DNA from 4 places in the Anaerobutyricum hallii genome. Region 3 is predicted to be linked to each of the others. Evidence: predicted binding sites of a transcription regulator. Region 3 holds the regulator's gene; each other region holds the start of a gene.

Region 1 (3,205 bases), 190 kb from region 3:
GGAACAGATGCCCGTATTCTTGAAGCAGCAGATAAACTTACAGCAGAGGGAGTTCTTGGTGTTATTCTTCTTGGAAAGGCTGACGAAGTAAAGGCAGCAGCAAAAGAAACCGGATTTAATATTGATAAATGTCAGATCATTGATCCGGAACAGTATGCTGATATTGATGCGATGGTTGATGAGATGGTAACATTAAGAAAAGGCAAGATGACACCGGAACAGGTTCGCGATGCTCTTTCTAAATCAAACTATTTTGGAACAATGTTAGTAAAGATGGGTAAGGCTGATTGTCTGTTAGGAGGAGCAACTTATTCTACAGCAGATACAGTACGTCCTGCATTACAGTTAATTAAAACAAAACCAGGTAACAAGATTGTAAGCTCCTGCTTTATCATGGTAAAAGGTGATAAGAAGTTAGCAATGGGAGATTGTGCAATTAACATTGCTCCAAATGAAGATGAATTAGCAGAGATCGCTATTGAGACTGCAAAGACAGCAAAAATCTTTGGTATTGATCCAAAGGTTGCTATGTTATCTTATTCTACATATGGCTCTGGAAAGGGCGAGATGGTAACATTAATGGCGAATGCTACAAAGAAAGTAAAAGAGATGGCGCCAGACTTAGATATTGACGGTGAGCTTCAGTTTGATGCAGCGGTAGCACCGGAAGTTGCAAAAGTAAAATGTGCAGGTTCTACAGTAGCAGGACAGGCAAATACTTTTATCTTCCCAGAAATCAGTGCAGGTAATATCGGATATAAGATTGCTGCACGTCTTGGTGAATATGAAGCAATCGGACCAGTTCTTCAGGGACTTAATGCACCGATCAATGATTTAAGTCGTGGATGTAATGCACAGGAAGTTTATAAAATGGCACTTGTTACAGCAGCATTAAGCTAAACTTAATATTATTTTCGATAATAACTTCGAATAAAATAAATAGAAACGGGAAATGGATATTATAGTAGTAACTTTACAGAAACAACTATCGCATCTGTTTCCTGTTTTTTGTCTAATTATACAAAGAACTGTTGCTTTTTTATTAGAAAATTGTTATAATTATAACAAGAAAACCGGGGTTACAAAGCGGTTTTTGTAGCAATTTTTTTCTATTATAAGAAAGGATGGTATTTTTTTATGGCAAACATTATTATCAGTCCAGCGAAGTACGTGCAGGGAAAGGGAGAGCTTGCGAATATTGCGCAGTACGCTACAAAGCTTGGAAAGAAGCCTTTTATTTTAATTAGTGAAAGCGGAAAGAAACGTGTTGGTGGAATTATCGAAGATAGTTTCAAAGAGACAGGATGTGAACTTGTTTTTGAAGCATTTCATGGGGAATGTTCTAAAAACGAGATTAACCGCCTGGTTGCTATCGTAAAAGAAAAAGGCTGCGATATGGTTATCGGTGTCGGCGGCGGAAAGATTTTTGATACAGCAAAAGCCGTTGCTTATTATGTGAACAGTCCGGTTATCGTATGTCCTACCATTGCCGCAACAGATGCACCTTGTTCTGCCCTTACTGTAGTTTATACAGATGATGGCGTATTTGAAGAATACTTATGGTTACCGGCAAATCCAAATCTTGTTTTAGTAGATACCGATATTATCGCAAAGGCTCCGGCGAGACTGTTAGTTTCCGGTATGGGTGATGCACTTGCAACATATTTTGAAGCAAAAGCCTGTCAGGCAAGCAATGCAACTAGCTGTGCAGGTGGTCATATTACAATTGCAGCGATTACTTTGGCAAAAGTTTGCTATCAGACATTAATAGAAGAAGGTGTAAAAGCAAAACTTGCAGTAGAAGCTGATGTATGTACTACAGCAGTAGAAAAAGTAATTGAAGCAAACACACTGTTATCTGGTATGGGATTTGAAAGTGGCGGATTAGCTGGCGCACATGCCATCCATAACGGCCTGACATGTATTAAAGAATGTCACCATTTATATCATGGAGAAAAAGTTGCATTTGGTACATTAACACAGCTTGTACTTGAGAATGCCGATGAAGATTTATTAGATGAAGTAATTACTTTCTGCATGGATGTTGGACTTCCTACTACATTTGCAGATCTTGGAATCGAGAATCCAGATAAGGATGCTCTTATGGAAGCAGCAACATTAGCAGCTTCCCCAGATGACACATTAGGTAATGAACCATTTGAAGTTACACCAGAGAAGGTATACGCAGCAATGGTTGCAGCAGATGCCTTAGGAAGATACTACAAAGGTTTTTAATTACTGATTTATAGTTTACGAAAAAAGAAACAATACCATATCCCATCTGCTCTGTAGTCGCTGTGTTTAAGATGTTTATCCGCATCTTAAACCCGCTCCGAAGCCGCATCTGGGATATGGTATTGTTTCTTTTTTCTGTCTACTATAAATCAGCAGTTGGTGAGAAGGGGGATTCTACAGAATGTTATGGCTTTTTATGGAATTAAATTCTAAAGGGTTGACATTTAAATTGTTGTGTATATTTGGAATTTAGTAATATCAGATGCGTGACAACTTCACTTCTACATGCCATCCCACAACAAGAAATTTTTCTCTTCTGGAGATTTTATCTGAATTGTAAGGAAAGTATGGTAAAGAAAAGAGAATTTTTATAAGCTTGATTTTGTTCCGTCGCGCTAAACGCTTTATTTTGTCTCAAAACACAAGGGGATTCTCCCAAAATCTACGCTTTCTATTCAAATAGAAACACCCAGAAGAAATGCGTCAATCCGTTAGACTTTAATTTCCCAAGAATCCATAACCTTCTGGAGATTCCCCATCCTTACCAACTGTGGATTTAGATAGTCAGAAAAAAGAAATATTGCCCTATCCCAGATGCGGCTTGGGAGTGTGTTTAAGATGCGGTTGAGCATCTTAAACGCAGCGACTACAGAGCAGATGGGATAGGGCAATATTTCTTTTTTCGTCTACACGAAATCTACAAAATGAATATTAGGAATATTCTAATGTAATCTGGCTGCCTTTTTGTGATAGATCTGATGGAGTGACAAGGAGCTTTACGGGAACTCTTGTCTGAATGGCCTCTACATGACTGATGATGCCAATACTTCTCTTTTTGGATTGAAGCTGTTCTAAACTATTCATAACAGTGTCTAACAGATCGTCATCTAAACTTCCGAATCCCTCATCTAAGAAGAAAAATTCAAGTGGTGCAGCTCCATTAAGCTGGATGGAGGAAGAAAGCGCTAAT
Region 2 (3,205 bases), 1.3 Mb from region 3:
CATTGTAAATCCTCCTGAATGATTTTATGTACTTTTAAAATCTTTCTATATCTGACTTTTTAAAACTTTTTAAGGCTTTATAAAAAGATTCCAAGAATACATTTTTGCTATCTTCTCTTCACTCTCTTGATTGAACGGACAACCAGCTTATCTGCACTTACCGCCGTACCACTACTTGCTGCCATAATGGCTGCGGTAATCACTGCGACAAGTTCACCGTCATCTACAAGTTCCTCTTCTTCTTCTGCTGCTTCTTCAATGATCGGACGCTTTGGAGCTGGTCTTTCCTCCTGCGCAGCCCTTTTCTCTTTTCTGGAAGAACGGTTCTTCAACGCTCTTTCAATGGATGGGATATATACAAAAAGAGAAATCAGTAAAGAAATGAAAATCAGTACTGCAAATACAGTTCCCATACCCATCAAAGTATTTAATAAGGCTTGTTCAAATACGTTCATACTCTCACCTCACTATACTGCCGTATGCTTCTTTGTCACTGGAGTTACTTTCTTTCCGTAAAGCATTTCATAAGCAGCAATCAGACGCTTTCTTGTTGCATCCGGCTCGATGATGTCATCTACATATCCTCTCTTTGCAGCTGCTAATGCACTGCTCTGTCCTTCTGCATATTCCGTAGTTTTCTCTGCAATCAATGCCATCTTATCATCGGCAGCATCAATTTCCTCTGCATACATGATACGGACTGCCTGTTCTGCATCCATCATTCCTACAGATGCCTGTGGCCATGCCAGAACAAAGTCAGCCCCAATAGCTTTAGAATTCATTACTTCCGCAGCAGTTCCATACGCCTCGCCTGCAATGAGATTAATACGAGGTACACTAACCTGTGCAAGTGTTGTCGTAAACTTCGCTAATGCGAGTGCCTGCTTTCTCTCCTCATGGGCGTTGGCACGAAGTCCTGTCACGTTCGTTACTGTAAGAAGAGGAATCGCAAATGCATCACAGAACTTAATAAATCTTTCTGCTTTTTCAAGGCCATTCCTTGTCAAAACAGACTCTCCGTCTACCGGCTGGTTTGCAACGGCACCTACCGTCTCGCCGTTCAAACGGATAAATGCAGTTACCATCTCTTTTGCATACATTGCCTTTGTCTCTATATACATACTGCTGTCAGAAACAGCCTTTAAAATAGCAGGTGCATCATAAGCTGCATCATTCAATTCAGGAATAATTCTGTTTAAATCATCATCATTATCAAAGTATGCATCTTCTGCTTCATAATCAGAAGGAAGTACATCAACAAGAATTCGAAGCTGTTCAAGAAGATCTTCCTCTGTTTCACAAACAAAATCTACATTACCAGCCTGCTCAGACTGGAACTGCGCTCCTGCTGTATTCTGACGGGATTCTTCATTCCCTGCTAATGCATTCGGACTGTTGATAAAGAGACTGCCGTTCTCCTTCTCCATTAATGTAAAATCAGACATAGCGGACATTACGGCACTTCCTCCTCCGCACATTCCGAATACTGCAGAAATCTGTGGGATCATTCCGGATGCCTGTGCCTGTTTATTAAAAATAGTTCCGAAAGCATGAAGTGCATCTGTCGCTTCCTGTAATCGAAGCCCTGCACAGTCAAGCATTCCAATGATCGGTGCCCCTGTCTTCATCGCCAAATCATAAAGGGAAGAAATCTTCTTCGCATGCATCTCGCCTACAGAACCGCCCAGTGCGGAAACATCCTGACTGTAAACATAAACCATACGGTCATTAATTACTCCATATCCAGTGATAACACCATCACCTTCCACCTTGTTCGCACCGAGATTATAATCGGTATTACGAGCAGAAACATATCCGCCAACTTCCACAAAACTGTGGTCATCAAACAGATAGTCAATACGCTCTCTGGCATTCATTTTTGAATTACCCATATTCTTTCCTCCATAAAAAATACTATATTGTATACGTTGTTACTCTTTCATTCTATGTAATAATAACAAATTATTATCATAATAGCAACTATTTTCTGTTAGTTATTTAACATTTATTTTATTTCACACCATCTACTAAACAAACTAAAGATTATGCCTAGTTGCAAATTTTTTAACAATTCTTTCAATTTCCTTTCTTAATTCTATATTTTTTTCGGGCGTCCTTTCGTTTTCTTCTCTTTTACTATAAAAAAATCCATAATTACTGTTTTTATCTAATTTTATATTGTTATATTATTAACACTAATTGACATTTCATTACCATCCTACCCTGTCCACTTTTTTCGTCATTTTGCACAAAATAGTTTCAGTATCAAAACACACTTCCGTCTTTCTATATAATTCCATTTGCAATTCAATCTTTTCAAACAAACGAACATCAAGATTTTATACACCATATTAAATCAAAGATTTAGTATCCAAAATCAATTTTGAACTATTTTTGTCAAACTTTTTTCATAAACCAATAATGCTTCCTTTCGTTTTATGCAACTGTATATGCTACCACAAAGTATTTTTCTAAAAAAATCAGAAAAAAATTATAAACTGCAAGAAAAACCTGTGATTTTGCACAATCGGTTCTTTATTTTTTCATCATAAACAGGTATAATATACAAAACAAAGTTTTTCTATTACAAGTAAAGGGGGATATTCCATGGAAAACCGTAAAATTGAATTTCGTTCAAAAACCTGTAACCTGCACATTTCTGCCTATCCGGGACATTTCGCAACAAAACACTCCCACGTTAACTACTTCTTAGATATGACAACGTTAAAAATACGTCAGTCTAACGCAGAAGAAGCAGCAAAAGCTTTAGTTCCACTTTACAAACATAACACTGTCGTCGATACGATCGTATGTCTTGACGGAACAGAAGTAATCGGAGCCTTCCTTGCAGAAAAGCTGACAGAGAGTGGCTTCTTCTCCTATAACCAGCATAAGTCTATCTATATCGTTACCCCTGAAATTGATACGGATGGACAGATGTTCTTCCGCAAAAATATCCAACCAATGATCAAAGACAGAAATATTATCATTTTAATGGCATCCATCACAACCGGTATCACAATCAACCGAAGCTGGGAATGTATTGAATATTATGGCGGTAAGCTGCAGGGAATCTCTGCGATTTTCAGTGCCATCTCTGAATACGGTAACCTTCCTGTAAATGCATTGTTTACTACGAATGATATTCCTTCCTATCATACATATAGCAAACACGACTGCCCATATTGCAAAAATGGACAAAAAA
Region 3 (3,205 bases):
ACTGTTTCCACGCTCGATCTCGATTACTTTATCAACAACTTTATCAAGAAAATAGCGGTCATGGGAAACAATAAGCACCGCACCCCGGTAGTTAGAAAGGAAAGTTTCTAACCAGCGAATGGATTCCATATCAAGGTGGTTAGTCGGCTCATCAAGTAAAATGAGATCCGGGTGCATCAGAAGAATACGGCTGAGTGCTACGCGGGTCTTCTGTCCTCCGGAAAGTGTATGGATTGGTGTGTCAAACTGGCTTTCATCAAAACCAAGACCTTTTAATACACCGATAATTTCGCTTTTCCAGGCATAACCATTTGCCTTCTCAAAGCGGTCAGTGAAACGGGAATAACTTTCCATTGCGCTTTCTAGTGCTTCACCGGACAAAGTGCTGATATCTTTTTCTAACTGACGTATTTTCTTTTCTAGTTCGATGATATCTTTTTTGGCATCAAGCATTTCTTCATAAATGCTGCGATGAGAACTTACGTCAATGATCTGAGATAAGTAGCCATAAGTAGATCCTTTCTGAAAGATAACCTCCCCATGATCTGCCTCATATTCTCCGGTGATAATTTTGAAAAGAGTGGTTTTACCGGCGCCGTTGATACCGATTACAGCAGCCTTTTCCCCTTCATTAATTAAAAAATTAACATTATTTAATACGGATTTGCCTCCGAATGCTTTTTCGATTTTCTGACAGGCTAAAATCATAATAACCTCCAAATGATTATATTATTATATAGTAGAAATATTTCTGATGTATTTTATCATGAAAGAAAAAATAAGTAAATAAGTGTTGGAATTTTTAACAATCCTATTTGACATTAAAACTATTTTTGTATATAATTGATTAAGTAGAGCTTGAGAATGGGAATTTTTTATCAAAGGGAGGATCTTATGCCAGGCAATAAAGCAGTTGTAAAAACAGGGAATGAAAAGTCAATTTCTCCGGCAGTGATAAAAAGATTACCCCGGTACTATCGGTATCTTGGAGATTTACTGAAGAATGATGTTGTTCGTATTTCTTCAAAGGAACTGAGTCAGAGAATGAACGTCACTGCTTCTCAGATTCGTCAGGATTTAAATAATTTTGGTGGGTTTGGTCAGCAGGGATATGGTTATAATGTAGAGTATCTTTATAATGAGATGGGTAAGATTCTGGGTCTGGATAGAACAAATAACATCATTATCGTAGGTGCGGGTAATCTTGGTCAGGCGTTGGCGAATAACCAGGATTTTGACAGTAATGGATTTAAAATTATCGGACTTTTCGATGTGAATCCAAGATTAATTGGTATGACAGTGCGGGGTGTGGAAGTATATGATATCGACATGCTGGAAACATTTTTAAAAGAGCATGAGGTAATGATTGCTGCATTAACGTTACCGAAGTCAAAAGCGGTAAAGGTTGCAGAACAGTTAGTTGATTTAGGAATTAAGGCATTATGGAACTTTGCACCGGTAGATTTACATTTTTCAGAAGATATTCTGGTTGAGAATGTACATCTTGCAGAGAGTATTATGACATTGTCTTATAGAATTCACAGTCAGAATCAATAGAATAGTTACTGTAAAGTATATATTGTAAAAGAAAGTAAGAGATGAGAAGCTGTGTGATAGAAAGCATTGTTTTTCATCTCTTTTTGCTGACTGCTCAATCGCAAATTACGTATGTATGCTGGAATCTTCTTACAAGAGTAAGTGCAGTAAAGACTCCGGGGTACATCTTTTAAGAAACAGGAGGTTTAAAAGATGCGTTACGTTGCTTCAAGAGAGGAAATGCAGCAGATTGATGCGTATAGTATAAATACGATGGGGATTCCTGGTATTGTTTTAATGGAAAAGGCGGCGCTTGCTTTAGAAGAAGTCTTTTTAGAGAGAGTACCAATAAAGAGTAGTGTACTTATTGTTACAGAAAAGGGCAATAACGGTGGAGATGGTCTGGCACTTGGGCGTCTTTTATTAGAAGATGGATACAATGTTGATTTTTATGAAATCGGAGCAATTCCACATGATTCAGATTCCCATCAGATTCAGAAGAAAGTTTTAGAGCAGATGGAAGCGCAGTTTTTGATGGAGTTTCCAGAAGAAGAATATGATGTGATCGTCGATGCGGTTTTCGGTGTTGGATTAAAAAGAGAAGTAGCGGGACAGCACAGACAAGTAATCGAGAGAATGAATCAGAAGAAAGCGTTAAAAGTAGCGGTTGATGTGCCATCGGGTGTAGATGCTTCGACAGGACAGATTCTTGGCATAGCTTTTTGCGCAGATTTGACGGTTACGTTTGGACTGTTAAAAGCTGGGCTGCTCCTGTATCCGGGAGCGGATATCAGTGGAGAAGTTATTGTAAAAGAAATTGGATTCCCAAACAAAGCGGTAGAAAAAATTGCTCCGAAGATGATTTCTTTTGTAAAAGAGGATCTTTCTCTGTTGCCAGAACGAAAAGCCTGGACGAATAAGGGGAATTATGGGAAGGTATTATTAATCGCAGGGGCAAAAAATATGGCTGGAGCAGCTGTTTTGAGCGGAACGGCAGCTTATAAAAGCGGAAGTGGACTGGTACGGGTTTTTTCTTGCGAGGAAAACAGGGTAATTTTACAAGAAAAGCTTCCGGAAGCGATTCTTACAACATATGATTCAGAAGAAAAGGCGGAAGAGATTTTGCCGGAAGCGATTTCCTGGGCATCAGTTATCGGCATTGGTCCAGGAATCGGACAGAGTATATTTGCCAGACGATTATTAAAGCAGGTTCTCGCATTGGGTAAAGTTCCGCTTGTAATTGATGCGGATGGATTAAATAATCTGGCTGTTTTATTGAAAAATGATAGAGAGATAAAACAATTATTCTATGAATATAAGAGTGGAATCATATTAACGCCACATCTAAAAGAAATGTCCAGGCTGCTTGAAGAAGAAATAGCGGAGATTCAGAGTAATCTGCCAAAAGCAGCGATGAAGATGGCAGATCAAAATCATATAATCGTCCTAAAAGATGCAAGGACAATTGTATCTGATGGAAATGCTCCTTCATATATTAATATGAGTGGAAATAACGGAATGGCAACAGGCGGAAGCGGTGATGTTTTAACCGGAATAATTTGTGGTTTTCTGGCAGGCGGGCTTAGTTTGTTAACTGCAGCACGATTAGGGGTATATTGCCATGGACTTGCGGGAGATGCCGCCGCAAAAGAAAAAGGATATTATAGTG
Region 4 (3,205 bases), 510 kb from region 3:
TAACCTTATACTTTTTAAGAGAATGCTTATGCCCGCACTTTGGACATTCTAATTCTTCCATCGCATAACTTGTCAGTCTTTTGCCTTCCATACTACATTTTCCTCCAACACCTGCAAATATATAAAAAGATATCTGCCTTTTCTAACTCTTATAATAGGCTGATTTTGTCTTTCCGTCAAGAAAGATGCCTTTTGTTTTCTCTGTTTTCGTCTCATAAATCAAAAAAGTATTGTTAACCATATATTTTGTTTTAGTTGACAATATCTTTTTTTTCTTATATAATGAATCCAGTTTCCATTTAACAAATATCATATTTTAGAGAGGAATTTATTATGACTACTGCTACTGTAAACACAAAGAAAAAGTCTTTTACAACTTTTCAGATGGCTCTTATTGCTGTTATGGCTGCCATCACCTGTATTTTAGGACCTCTGTCCATCCCGATTCCGATCAGTCCTGTTCCGATTTCTTTAACAAATCTGGCAATTTACCTGACTGTATGTCTGCTTGGCTGGAAGTTTGGAACAATAAGTTATCTGATCTATCTTCTTATTGGTATTGCAGGACTCCCTGTTTTCTCCGGTTTTAGTTCCGGTTTTGCAAAACTTTTAGGACCAACCGGCGGATACCTGATTGGCTTTATTCCAATGGCGATCATCTGTGGATTTGCTTTTGAAAAGTTCTCTAACCGCGGTGTGCAGATTGCCGGTCTTGCTATCGGTACTATTGTTGCTTACATTTTCGGTACGGCATGGCTTGCCATCGAAGCCCATCTTACCTTTTATCAGGCATTACTTGCCGGAGTAATTCCTTATATTCCAGGTGATCTTGTAAAGATTATTCTCGTTGTCCTCGTAGGACCGATTGTTAAAAAAAGATTACAATCTGCCGGACTTCTCCTGTAAGCACTATTTTTTCTAATACTTTTCCAAAATATTTTGCTATACATTTTTGAATAAAATATAAAGAAAAGCCACATGTGATGATAATTTTTTATCAGTCAATGTGGTTTTTTCTGTCTTTTTTATAAATGAATGTCTTCTTCACGGCTTTAAATTGTTTTCTTTTGTAAATTGTTATTATTATAACATTTTTATCATAATGATAATAAATTATCATTTCTTTTCAAATTTTTTCTCATGTGATATAATCGCTTCATTGAGACTATTTTTGTTATCAGGGTGGTAGCCCTGTGAATGGAGGAAATTATGAGTAGACTTGAGGTCAGAAAAAAAAGCAAGGCCCAGTTAGTCGTTGACAATCTGTACGAAGATCTGGAACGCCGAATCATTGCCAGTCCTCCCGGACTGTGTCCTGTTGATATGACAGCTTCTTTCCTGAAACTGTTTCATGCACAGACTTGTGGAAAGTGCGTTCCATGCCGTATCGGTCTGGGCGTTCTTGAAGATATGTTAGAAGATGTACTGGACGGAAAAGCCACTTTAGAAACACTTAGTTTAATTGAACGTACTGCAAAGGCCATTTATGACAGTGCTGACTGTGCTATCGGTTACGAAGCCGGAAGAATGGTTCTAAAAGGTCTGGAAGGTTTTCGTGAAGATTTCATCGAGCATATCACGAACGGTCATTGTTCCTGTCATTTAGAACAGCCGGTTCCTTGTGTTGCTCTTTGCCCTGCCGGTGTTGATGTTCCCGGTTATATTTCTCTTATCGTTGATGAACGCTATGCGGATGCCGTTAAGCTGATTCGTAAAGATAATCCTTTTGTTACTTCCTGTGCACTTGTATGTGAACATCCATGTGAGACAAAGTGCCGCCGTAACTTTGTGGATGATGCCGTTAATATTCGTGGATTAAAGCGTTATGCCGCTGACCATTGCGGTCTCGTGCCGCCTCCGGAATGTTGTGAATCTACCGGTAAAACAGTTGCTATCATCGGTGGCGGTCCTTCTGGTTTAAGTGCTGCTTACTATTTACAGCAGATGGGACATCAGTGTACTATTTTCGAACAGAGAAAAGAACTCGGCGGAATGCTTTACTATGGTATTCCTAACTACCGTCTCCCAAAAGAGCGTCTTGCTGAAGATGTTCAGAACATTCTTGCTACAGGTGTTGAGACAAAGATGAATACCTGCATCGGTGATGGAGATGGAGAGATTTCCTTTAAGATGTTAAAAGAAAACTACGATGCAGTTTATATTTCTATCGGTGCACATACAGATAAGAAGCTTGGTATTCCTGGCGAAGATGCTAAGGGTGTTATTTCCGCTATTCAGATGTTGCGTGATATCGGAGATGGAAATCCACCTGATTTTACAGGCAAAAATGTTATCGTTGTCGGCGGTGGTAACGTGGCTATGGACGCTACCCGTTCTGCTATCCGTCTTGGTGCTAAAAACGTTAGTGTTATGTACCGACGCAGAAAGGCTGATATGACTGCCCTCATGGACGAAATCGAGGCTGCTATCGCAGAGGGTGCAGAGATTCTTGAACTCCATGCCCCTCAGGCAATCGAAACAAATAAAAAAGGGTATGTAACTGCTATGGTTGCTGACCCTAAGATTATCGGCCTGATTACTGGCGGTCGTCCTTCTCCTGCAAATTCCGGAAGAGAACCTATACATATCCCTTGTGATATTGTTATCGTTGCAATCGGACAGGATATCGTTTCTGAACCATTTGAACGTGCAGGCATCCCTGCAAAGCGTGGACGCTTCTTAGCACAGAAGGATAGCTCTATTGCGGAAAAAGATGGTGTATTTGCCGGCGGAGACTGTGTAACCGGACCTGCTACCGTTATCCGTGCTATCGCAGCCGGAAAAGTAGCGGCTGCCAACATCGACAACTACCTCGGATTCAATCATAAGATTGAAAGCGGCGTTGTTGTTCCAGAACCTCGTATTGAGAACAAGACACCTTGCGGACGTGTTACTATGATGGAAAGAAATACTACAGAGCGTAAAAAGGATTTCAATATCGTGGAGAACGGCATGACCTGCAAAGAAGCCAATCAGGAAGCACACCGCTGCCTGCGCTGTGACCGTTTTGGTTATGGAGTATTTAAAGGAGGACGAGTTGAAGAATGGTAAATATTAAGATAAATGACGTTCCTATCTCCGTTGAAGAGGGAACTACGATTTTAGAAGCCTGCAGAGAGGCAAAAATGATTGTCCCTACTTTGTGTTATTTAAAAGATATCAACGAAATCGGTGCCTGCCGTGTCTGCGTTGTGGAAATAAAAGG

The links. Region 3 encodes Rex, which represses fermentation and respiration genes when NADH is low (regulators of the CRP and FNR family bind a similar motif). Its sites were predicted from a motif close to ATTGTTAANTANTTAACAAT; they were not measured.
Region 1: the regulator Rex is predicted to act here: its motif matches at 1,050-1,069, upstream of EHLA_RS05110 (glycerol dehydrogenase).
Region 2: the regulator Rex is predicted to act here: its motif matches at 2,053-2,072, upstream of EHLA_RS10040 (acyl-CoA carboxylase subunit beta).
Region 4: the regulator Rex is predicted to act here: its motif matches at 1,102-1,121, upstream of EHLA_RS01780 (NAD(P)-binding protein).

The regions. Positions count from the first base shown of each region.
Region 1 covers NZ_LT907978.1:1,116,989-1,120,193, forward strand. Annotated here, with positions in the region: gene pta (phosphate acetyltransferase) at 1-900, shown strand, start outside; gene EHLA_RS05110 (glycerol dehydrogenase) at 1,138-2,235, shown strand; gene EHLA_RS05115 (AAA family ATPase) at 2,947-3,205, opposite strand, start outside.
Region 2 covers NZ_LT907978.1:2,194,146-2,197,350, forward strand. Annotated here, with positions in the region: gene EHLA_RS10030 (biotin/lipoyl-containing protein) at 1-3, opposite strand, end outside; partial or broken gene EHLA_RS10035 (OadG family protein) at 108-449, opposite strand; gene EHLA_RS10040 (acyl-CoA carboxylase subunit beta) at 468-1,892, opposite strand; gene EHLA_RS10045 (orotate phosphoribosyltransferase) at 2,608-3,205, shown strand, end outside.
Region 3 covers NZ_LT907978.1:925,757-928,961, forward strand. Annotated here, with positions in the region: gene abc-f (ribosomal protection-like ABC-F family protein) at 1-708, opposite strand, end outside; gene EHLA_RS04270 (redox-sensing transcriptional repressor Rex) at 895-1,557, shown strand; gene EHLA_RS04275 (NAD(P)H-hydrate dehydratase) at 1,750-3,205, shown strand, end outside.
Region 4 covers NZ_LT907978.1:417,025-420,229, reverse strand. Annotated here, with positions in the region: gene EHLA_RS01790 (CpXC domain-containing protein) at 1-91, opposite strand, end outside; gene EHLA_RS01785 (biotin transporter BioY) at 334-906, shown strand; gene EHLA_RS01780 (NAD(P)-binding protein) at 1,210-3,051, shown strand; gene EHLA_RS01775 ([FeFe] hydrogenase, group A) at 3,045-3,205, shown strand, end outside.